Regions from separate parts of the Streptomyces sp. SAI-127 genome, predicted to be linked through region 1. Evidence: riboswitches for the same ligand, from Rfam matches in the RefSeq annotation. Region 1 holds a riboswitch; the other holds the start of a gene.

Region 1 (4,785 bases):
GGTGCGCAGGGCCTCCCGGACCGGGACACGGGAAACGCCGTAGCGGCGGGCGAGCAGTTCCTCGGTGAGCCGGCTGCCGCGCTCGTAGACACCAGCGACGATGTCGTCCCGGATCGCCGTGCATACCGAGTGCGCCGGAATACGCATGTCCGACCTCCGTCTTAATCCCCGTGAAACGTCGCCGATTGACGTGTGTTCAGTGACTCTATTGCAATGGACGGGAATTTCCGACGGCAGACCGGAATCCGAGGATATTTTTTGGACAACGGGGCGACGGAAACGACGAAACCCCGGCTCGGGGAGCCGGGGCCTCGCGGAGATCGCGCCGTGGGTCGTCAGACGTTCACGCCGTGCGAGCGCAGGTAGGCGACGGGGTCGATGTCCGAGCCGTACTCGGCGGTGGTGCGCGCCTCGAAGTGCAGGTGCGGGCCGGTGACGTTGCCGGTCGCGCCGGACACTCCTATCTGCTGGCCCGGGGTGACCGACTGGCCGACCGAGACGCCGATGGACGACAGGTGGCCGTACTGGGTGTACGTGCCGTCGGCCATCCTGATCACGATCTCGTTGCCGTACGACCCGCCCCAGCCGGCCTCCACGACCGTGCCGCGGCCGACCGCGTGCACGGAAGTGCCGCTCGCGGCGTGGAAGTCGACACCGGTGTGGCTGCCGGACGACCACAGGGAGCCGCCGGACTTGTAGCCGGTCGAGATGTAGGAGCCGGAGATCGGGACGACGAAGCTGTTGAGGCGCTTGCGCTCGGCCGCACGGGCGGCGCGCTCCTTGGCCTCGCGCTCCTCCTTGGCCCGGGCCTCGGCCTTCCTCTTGGCCTCCGCCGCCGCCTTCTTCTGCGCGGCGGCCTGGGCCTGGGCGGCGGCCTGGGCGTCGAGCTGATCGGCGAGGGAGTCGCCGGCGCTGACGACGGGCATGAGGCCGGTCTGCTCGACGGAGTTGTCGGCGGCGAGTGCGGGGGCGGCGATGGTGCCGATGACGCCGGTGGTGGCGAGGGCCGCGACGCCTGCCGCGCGGGCGGTGGTGCGCTTCATGCGGCTGGGACGACGGTGCTTCCCGGTGGCGCAGGTGAACGCCATGTGGTGGCTGGTCCTTTCCTTCCTTCTCGCCTACCGGGTTAGCTGACGGGTTCGGAGCAGGAAGGTCTCCTACGGACTCCCTCGCGGCTCGCGCGGGCGTCCGATTCACCCCAGGGACGTGTTGCGTGGGTCCCCGGCTCCCCTGGCTCGCGCCATGCGGGGACTCGGCGATGACTGTCCGGTGCCGCGGGCGCGGCGCAGTGCCTGACGGACAGCCCAGAGGACGCTAAGCGGGGCCACTTTCAATCCCCAAACGGATCACGGCTTTTGTAGCGCATCCCACAGGGCAGACAGGCAACCTCCTGCCCAATTCGGACATCCGAGGGCCCTGGTGGCGCTTGCGTCACCAGGGCCCCTGAGGTCGGGTGCCTCTACTCGGCCGTCACGACCTTGACTTCGCCGATGCCGAGGGCCTCGACGGGCTCCTTGATGGCGGCCGCGTCGCCGACCAGGACCGTCACCAGCCGGTCCACCGGGAAGGCGTTCACGACGGCCGCGGTGGCCTCGACGGTGCCCGTCGCGGCGAGCTGCTGGTACAGGGTCGCCTGGTAGTCGTCCGGCAGGTGCTGCTCGACCTGGTCGGCCAGCGTGCTCGCCACGGCCGCCGCGGTCTCGTACTTGAGCGGCGCCACCCCGACGAGATTCTGGACGGCGACATCGCGCTCGGCGTCGGTGAGGCCGCCTTCGGCGAGCGTGCGCAGCACCTTCCACAGGTCGTCCAGGGCGGGACCGGTGTTCGGGGTGTCGACGGAGCCGCTGATGGCGAGCATCGCGGCGCCCGAACCGTCCGGGGCGGACCTGAGGACCTGACCGAACGAGCGCACACCGTAGGTGTAGCCCTTCTCCTCGCGCAGGACACGGTCCAGGCGGGAGGTGAGGGTGCCGCCGAGGCAGTACGTGCCGAGCACCTGCGCGGGCCACACGCGTGCGTGCCGGTCGGCGCCGATGCGGCCGATCAGCAACTGCGTCTGGACGGCGCCGGGGCGGTCCACGATGACGACCCGGCCGGTGTCGTCGGCGGTCACCGGTGGCACCGGCCGCGGCCGGCCCGTGGAGCCGGTCCAGGAACCGAGGGTGTCGCCGAGCAGGGCGTCCAGGTCGATGCCGGTGAGGTCGCCGACCACCACGGCGGTCGCGGTGGCGGGGCGCACGTGCTTCTCGTAGAAGCCGCGCACGGCAGCGGAGTCGATGTTCTCGACCGTCTCCTCGGTGCCCTGGCGCGGGCGCGACATGCGCGAGTCGGCCGGGAACAGCTCCCTGGAGAGCTCCTTGGCTGCGCGGCGGGACGGGTTGGCCAGCTCGTGCGGGATCTCGTCCAGGCGGTTGCGGACGAGCCGCTCGACCTCGCTGTCCGCGAACGCGGGCGCCCTGAGGGCGTCGGCGAGCAGACCGAGCGCCTTGGCGAGGCGGGAGGCCGGCACTTCGAGGCTGAGGCGGACGCCCGGGTGGTCGGCGTGCGCGTCGAGGGTGGCGCCGCAGCGCTCCAGCTCGGCGGCGAACTCCTCGGCGGAGTGCTTGTCGGTGCCCTCGGAGAAGGCGCGCGCCATGATCGTGGCGACGCCGTCCAGGCCGGCCGGCTCGGCGTCCAGGGGTGCGTCCAGGAGCACCTCGACGGCGACGACCTGCTGGCCGGGGCGGTGGCAGCGCAGGAGGGTGAGGCCGTTGTCGAGCGTCCCGCGCTCGGGGGCAGGGAAGGCCCATACCTTGGGCTCGCCCGCCTGCGGCTGCGGGTGGAATTCCATCGCGGCGAGCTCGGTCACTTGGCCGCCTCCTCGTTCTCGTCGGTGGCTTCCACGGTGGCCGCGGACTCCGGGTCTTCGGCGCCCTCTGCGTCCTCGGCGCTCTGGGCGATCTCGGCCGGGGAGGTGGGCTCGTAGACGAGCACCGCGCGGTTGTCGGGGCGCAACTTGGCCTTGGCGACCGCCTGGACCTCCTCGGCGCTCACCTCCAGGACGCGCTGTACGGCGGTGAGGGCGAGCTGCGGGTCGCCGAACAGGACGGCGTAGCGGCACAGTTCGTCGGCGCGGCCCGCGACGGTGCCGAGCCGGTCCAGCCACTCGCGCTCCAACTGGGCCTGGGCGCGCTCCATTTCCTCGGCCGTGGGGCCCTCCTCGGCGAACCGGGCGAGCTCCTCGTCGATGGCGGCCTCGATGACCGGTACCTCGACGTCACCGGAGGTCTTCACGTCGAGCCAGCCCAGGGAGGGCGCACCGGCCAGGCGCAGCAGGCCGAAGCCGGCCGCGACGGCCGTACGGTCGCGCCGTACGAGCCGGTTGTAGAGGCGGGAGGACTCGCCGCCGCCCAGGACGGTGAGGGCGAGGTCGGCCGCGTCGCACGCGCGTGTGCCGTCGTGCGGAAGCCGGTAGGCCGCCATCAGCGCGCGGGCCGGGACCTCTTCCTCGACGACCTCGCGCAGCTGCTCGCCGATCGTCTCGGGCAGGGAGCCGTCGCGGGGCGCGGGCTTGCCGTCGTGCGACGGGATGGAGCCGAAGTACTTCTCGATCCAGGCGAGCGTCTGCTCCGGGTCGATGTCGCCGACGACCGACAGAACCGCGTTGCCCGGCGCGTAGTACGTGCGGAAGAACGCGCGCGCGTCCTCCAGCGTGGCCGCGTCCAGGTCGGCCATCGAGCCGATCGGGGTGTGGTGGTAGGGGTGGCCCTCCGGGTAGGCGAGGGCGGTGAGCTTCTCGAAGGCCGTGCCGTACGGCACGTTGTCGTAGCGCTGCCGTCGCTCGTTCTTGACGACGTCCCGCTGGTTCTCCATGGACTCGTCGTCGAGGGCGGCGAGCAGGGAGCCCATGCGGTCGGCCTCCAGCCAGAGGGCGAGCTCCAGCTGGTGGGTGGGCATGGTCTCGAAGTAGTTGGTCCGCTCGAAGCTGGTGGTGCCGTTGAGCGAGCCGCCCGCGCCCTGGACGAGCTCGAAGTGCCCGTTGCCCTGCACCTGCTTCGAGCCCTGGAACATCAAGTGCTCGAAAAGGTGAGCCAGACCGGTACGTCCCTTGACCTCATGGCGTGAGCCGACGTCGTACCAGAGGCACACCGCCGCGACCGGGGTCAGGTGGTCCTCGGAGAGCACCACGCGCAGGCCGTTGGCCAGGCGGTGCTCGGTCGCTGTCAGGCCCCCGGTGCCTGCCTGGTCTGTGGCCGTGTGACCCATGGGCATGTACGTCCCTTCGATCGCCGTCGCGGTCGTGGAAACCGCGGTTGTCCTGCCGGTCCTGCCACTGTATGCAAGCGTGCGGACCCTCGGCGAAGTTCCCGGAGCGCGTACGCCCACAGCGGATCGCGTAGCCTGCGGGCAATCGTGAGGGAGGCGCTGTGCCGGCGCCGGGCCGGGCGCCTCAACCGGGTCCTGGCCCGGACTGTCAGTGCCGCGGTCCACAATGGTCCGCGTCAGATCCCGTTCACGCTTCAGCAAGAGTGAGCCAAAGGGCCGTGAGCGACCCGTAGGCGAGCGACCAGAAAAGAGGAGCCGGCAGCGATGGCCCGCCGCAGCACGAAGACCCCGCCGCCCGACGACTCGTACGAGGAGCGGATCCTCGACATCGACGTCGTGGACGAGATGAAGGGCTCGTACCTCGAGTACGCGTACTCGGTCATCTACTCCCGCGCGCTCCCCGACGCCCGCGACGGCCTCAAGCCGGTGCACCGCCGCATCGTCTACCAGATGAACGAGATGGGCCTGCGCCCCGACCGC
Region 2 (4,785 bases), 1.3 Mb from region 1:
CGGTGAGGATCGTCTGCGTGGAGCGGTAGTTCTGCTCCAGGAGGATCGTCGTCGCGTCCGGGTAGTCCTCCTCGAACTGGAGGATGTTGCGGATCGTCGCGCCGCGGAAGGCGTAGATCGACTGGTCGGCGTCGCCCACGACGCAGAGCTCGGCGGGCGGCAGGTCGTACTCGCCCGGCGGTACGTCGACGGGGTGCTCGCCGGTACCGACCAGCTCGCGCACGAGCGCGTACTGCGCGTGGTTGGTGTCCTGGTACTCGTCGACGAGGACGTGCCGGAAGCGGCGGCGGTAGTGCTCGGCGACATCGGGGAACGCCCGGAGGAGGTTGACCGTGGTCATGATCAGGTCGTCGAAGTCGAGGGCGTTCGCCTCGCGCAGCCGCGACTGGTACATGGCGTAGGCCTGGGCGAGGGTCTTCTCGAAGCCGTCGGCGGCCTGGGCGGCGAAGTCCTCCTCGTCGATCAGCTCGTTCTTCAGGTTGCTGATCTTGGCGCTGAAGGACTTCGGCGGGAACCGCTTGGGGTCGAGGTCCAGGTCGCGGCAGACCAGGGCCATCAGCCGCTTGGAGTCGGCGGCGTCGTAGATCGAGAAGGAGGAGGTGAACCCGAGCTTCTTCGACTCCCTCCGCAGGATCCGCACGCACGCGCTGTGGAAGGTCATCACCCACATCGCGTTCGCGCGCGGCCCGACGAGGTGCTCGACGCGCTCCTTCATCTCGCCCGCGGCCTTGTTGGTGAAGGTGATCGCGAGGATCTGGCCCGGGTGGACGTTGCGCTCGCCGAGGAGATGGGCGATGCGGTGGGTGAGTACCCGGGTCTTGCCGGAGCCGGCGCCGGCCACGATGAGCAGCGGGGTGCCGGAGTGCACCACGGCCGCGCGCTGGTTCTCGTTCAGCCCGTCCAGGAGCGCGGCCGGGTCCACCACCGGGCGGGGGGCGCCGTCGCGGTAGTACGCGTCCCGGTCCGGGGGCACGTCGAACTTCCCACCGAACAGATCGTCCGGAACGGGTTCCGGCACGTGCTCGTCCTCGGGCGGCGGCGGTTCTTCCCCATGGGCCCGAGGGGCTTGGAGGTCCGCCAGGAAGCTGTCGTCAAAGAGGCTGCTCATCGCTCTCCGAGTCTAGGGTGCCCCACTGACACACCGCCGCCGCCCCGAGAACATCCACTCGGATCAGAAGCCGATGATCTTCCAGACCTGGCCGCCCGGCGTCTTCCTGCCCTCCAGAACCGTCCCGTCACGGTCCGCGATCGACCAGGCCGAGACGTAGACCTTGCCGTCGTACGAGTCGACGGCGACGCCCGCCGGGAACGGCACCTTCACGTTCGTGCGCTTGCCGTGCGAGACCTTGGTCACGACGCCGGCGAAGAGCTGGCTGACGTACATCCCGCCGTCGTCGCTGAAGGCGAGGCCCGTGATCGAGCCGAAGCCGGACTTCCAGCCGAGGATCTTGCCGGTCCAGGGGTCGACGCGCCACACGCGCGCGGTGGGCTTCGCCGCCTCGCCGTTCAGTTCGCCGACGTAGAGCTTGCCGTCGGGGCCGAGCGCCAGGGACGTCGGGACGGACTGGTTCCCGTCGTGGTCCGGGAAGACCGTGAAGGGCCGCGCCTTGCCGTGCGGCGAGACGACGACCAGGTCGTTCCCGGCCGCGTCCGCGACGATCCGGCGGCCGTCGGGGAGGGCGAGGACGGCGTACGGATTGGACTCCACCGACGCCTTGTGCGGGTTGTACTTCAGTTCCACGGCGGTGATGTCCGCGGCGATCCGCGCCGTGCCGTGGCCGACGCGCAGCAGCTTGCCGAGCGCGTTCCACGGCGGCTTCGTCGGCACCCCGGCCTCCGGCGGGGCGTAGGTCTCGACGCCCCAGACCTCGCCGTGGAGCGCGGAGACGCCGTCCACGCCGGTCGCGAAGCCGCCGTCGGGGGCGGCGCCCGAGGGAAGCCCCTGCACCACCCGGCGGTGCTTCCACGCGCCCCCGTCCCAGTAGATCTTGGTGACGGCGGAGCTGAGTCCGACGCAGGTCGGCCCCTCGGGGCCCTCGCCGACGCACTTCCTGCCGCCCCGGCCCGCCTCGGCGACGTACAGATGCCCGTCGTCGTAGGAGAGCTGGCGCGGGTTGTCGAGGCCCTTGGCGATCACGCGGATCACCGGCTTGCCTCCGCCGTGCCCCGCTGTCGCTGTCGCGGGCGCGATTCCCGCGGCGGCGGCGAGCGCGACCGACGTGGCGACGACGAGTCCTGTGCGCATCCTCATGGCCGTACCCCTCCCACCGGCCGCGGCACCCCACCGCGGTTGGCTGGAAGTTAGACCCACGAAGCGGGCGGACGCCGTCACTCCGGCGAAAATACGCACAAGTCGTTGCAGATCACTCCGGATTGACCACGTGGAGCTATGCACGAGGCCAAGGTCACGAAAATGTATCGGGCATATCGAACATCAACCTTCACAGGGGCCACACCCGTTGGCTACCGTTCGGGCAGGCCGTACGACCCCCACCGGCGAACGTCGCCGGGCCGCACGGCCTCCGCCGAGTCCGCAGCGCCGCCGCGCGCCCGGAGCCGGGGACCCACCGATACCTGGGGTGAATCGGCCGACTCCCGCGCAGGGAGCGCCGTAGGGCAAACCTTCCGAAGCATGCCGCCCGAACCCGACAGCTAACTCGGCAGGCGGAGCACGGAAGGAGTCGCCTCCCTTGGCGTCGCACCGCAAGTCGCGTCCTGTGGGTACGCGCGTAGCAGGCATACGGACCCCGGCCCTCGCGACGGCCGCCCTCACCTCCGTGGCCCTGCTGTCCCAGTCGGCGAACGCCGCGCCGGCCGATGACAGGCCGAGTCTCGAAGAGGTGGAGAAGAAGGTCGACGACCTCTACCGCCAGGCCGAGTCGGCGACCGACAACTACAACGCGGCCAAGGAGAAGACGGCCAAGCAGCGCAAGCAGGTCGACACGCTCCTCGACGACGTCGCCCAGCGCACCCAGAAGCTCAACCAGGCGCGGGAGGAGCTCGGTTCCTTCGCCGCCGCCCAGTACCGCACCGGCGCCGGGGCCTCCGGCACGGCGACCTTCCTGCTCGCCGACACTCCGCAGGACTACTTCGACGAGACGCAGTTGATGGCGCGTCTGACGGACCGCCAGAAGGGCGCGGTCGACGACTACGTCTCCGAGCAGTCCGCGACGATGAAGAAGCGTCAGGAGGCCTCCCAGAGCCTTCAGACGCTCACCGAGACGCAGAGCGACCTGAAGACGGCCAAGGCGACCGTCCAGAAGAAGCTCTCCGACGCGCGCGAGATCCTGTCGGAGCTGACGGCCCAGGAGAAGGCGCGCCTCGCGGCGATCGAGAAGCAGAAGCAGGAGGAGGCGGCCCGCAAGGCGGCGGAGCTGGCGCAGCAGCAGGCAGCGGCGGCGGAGGCCGCGCAGGAGGCCACCGCCCCGCAGGAGAGCACGTCGACGCCGACCGACTCCTCGTATGCCACCAAGGCCGCCAAGGCCCTCGCCTTCGCCCGCGCGCAGATCGGCAAGCCGTACGTCTGGGGCGCCACCGGGCCCGACTCCTACGACTGCTCAGGCCTCACCCAGGCCGCCTGGAAGGCCGCCGGCGTCGACCTCCCCCGCGTCACCTACGACCAGGTCAACGCCGGCACCACGGTCTCCCTCGCCGACGCTCAGCCCGGTGACCTGGTCTTCTTCTACGACGACATCAGCCACGTCGGCCTCTACATCGGCAACGGCATGATGATCCACGCCCCCAAGCCGGGCGCGTACGTCCGCGAGGAGTCGATCTACTACGACGGCGAGTCGGCGATCCACAGCGTGGTGCGCCCGGCCTGAGGCACGCCGGTCACGACAAGCGCGCGGGCGTATTTCGGCTCTTTCCGCCCGCGCGCGTGCGCGTCCCGCCGGCACGGCACGCTGAGCTTCCTAGCATCGGCACATGTCCGGCACCTCTCCGCACTCTCCCCTGCGCGTCCGGTGGACGCAGCGCCCGCCCGCGGCCGGGGCCGCCGTGATGGCGACCGGCATCGTGTCGGTCGGGCTGCATCTGACCGGCTACGAGACGCTGTCCCGGATCGCCCTGGTGCTCGGTTGCGCGGCCTGGCTGGGGCTGGCCGCCGATTTCGCCCTACGACTGCTGCGGGAGCGCGCGCGATGGTTCGCGGACGCCGGGACACCGGGCGCCCTGACGGCCGTGGCGGCGACCACCGTGCTCGGCACCCGTTTCTCCGCGCTCGGCCGGCAGACCCTCGCCGAGGCACTGCTGGCACTGTCCGCGCTGCTGTGGCCGGTGCTGATCGTGCTCGTCGTCGGGAACTGGAAGCGGCGGATGCCCGGCGGGGTGTTCCTCGGCTGTGTGGCCACCCAGGGCCTCGCGGTCCTCGGCGCCACGCTCGCCGCTGCCGAGTCGGCGGCATGGCTTGCGCACTCGGCGCTCGTACTGTTCTGGCTCGGCCTGGTCCTCTACGGCGTCGCGCTCTTCCGCTTCGACCCGCGCCAGGTGCTGGAGGGGCCGGGCGACCAGTGGATCGCGGGCGGCGCGCTCGCCCTCTCGGCGCTCGCCGGCGCGCAGCTGATCGCCGCCGACAGCGCGCGCCTGTACCTGTGGAACGACGACGACCGCGGCGTCCTGCGTGCGGTGACCGTGGCGCTGCTGGTGCTCGGCCTGGCCTGGTACGCCGTACTGCTGGTGGCCGAGTTCGTACGCCCGCGCCCGCGCTACGACGCGCGCCGCTGGGCCACCGTGTTCCCCATGGGCATGACCGCGGTGGCGACCCTGTCGGTCGCCGCCGACGTG

The links. A riboswitch is a leader RNA that binds a small molecule or an ion and turns the genes downstream of it on or off. The one in region 1 is predicted to bind cyclic di-AMP.
Positions count from the first base shown of each region.
Region 2: linked by a shared signal. The riboswitch ahead of M2157_RS19485 (C40 family peptidase) and the one ahead of M2157_RS13770 (M23 family metallopeptidase) in region 1 are both predicted to bind cyclic di-AMP.

Region 1 is NZ_JARXYJ010000001.1:3,025,576-3,030,360, forward strand. It holds gene M2157_RS13765 (GntR family transcriptional regulator) at 1-147, opposite strand, end outside; gene M2157_RS13770 (M23 family metallopeptidase) at 336-1,088, opposite strand; cyclic di-AMP (ydaO/yuaA leader) riboswitch at 1,102-1,268, opposite strand; gene M2157_RS13775 (pitrilysin family protein) at 1,460-2,848, opposite strand; gene M2157_RS13780 (pitrilysin family protein) at 2,845-4,245, opposite strand; gene M2157_RS13785 (DNA topoisomerase IV subunit A) at 4,570-4,785, shown strand, end outside.
Region 2 is NZ_JARXYJ010000001.1:4,300,758-4,305,542, forward strand. It holds gene pcrA (DNA helicase PcrA) at 1-1,108, opposite strand, end outside; gene M2157_RS19480 (ScyD/ScyE family protein) at 1,172-2,251, opposite strand; cyclic di-AMP (ydaO/yuaA leader) riboswitch at 2,514-2,682, shown strand; gene M2157_RS19485 (C40 family peptidase) at 2,691-3,824, shown strand; gene M2157_RS19490 (tellurite resistance/C4-dicarboxylate transporter family protein) at 3,928-4,785, shown strand, end outside.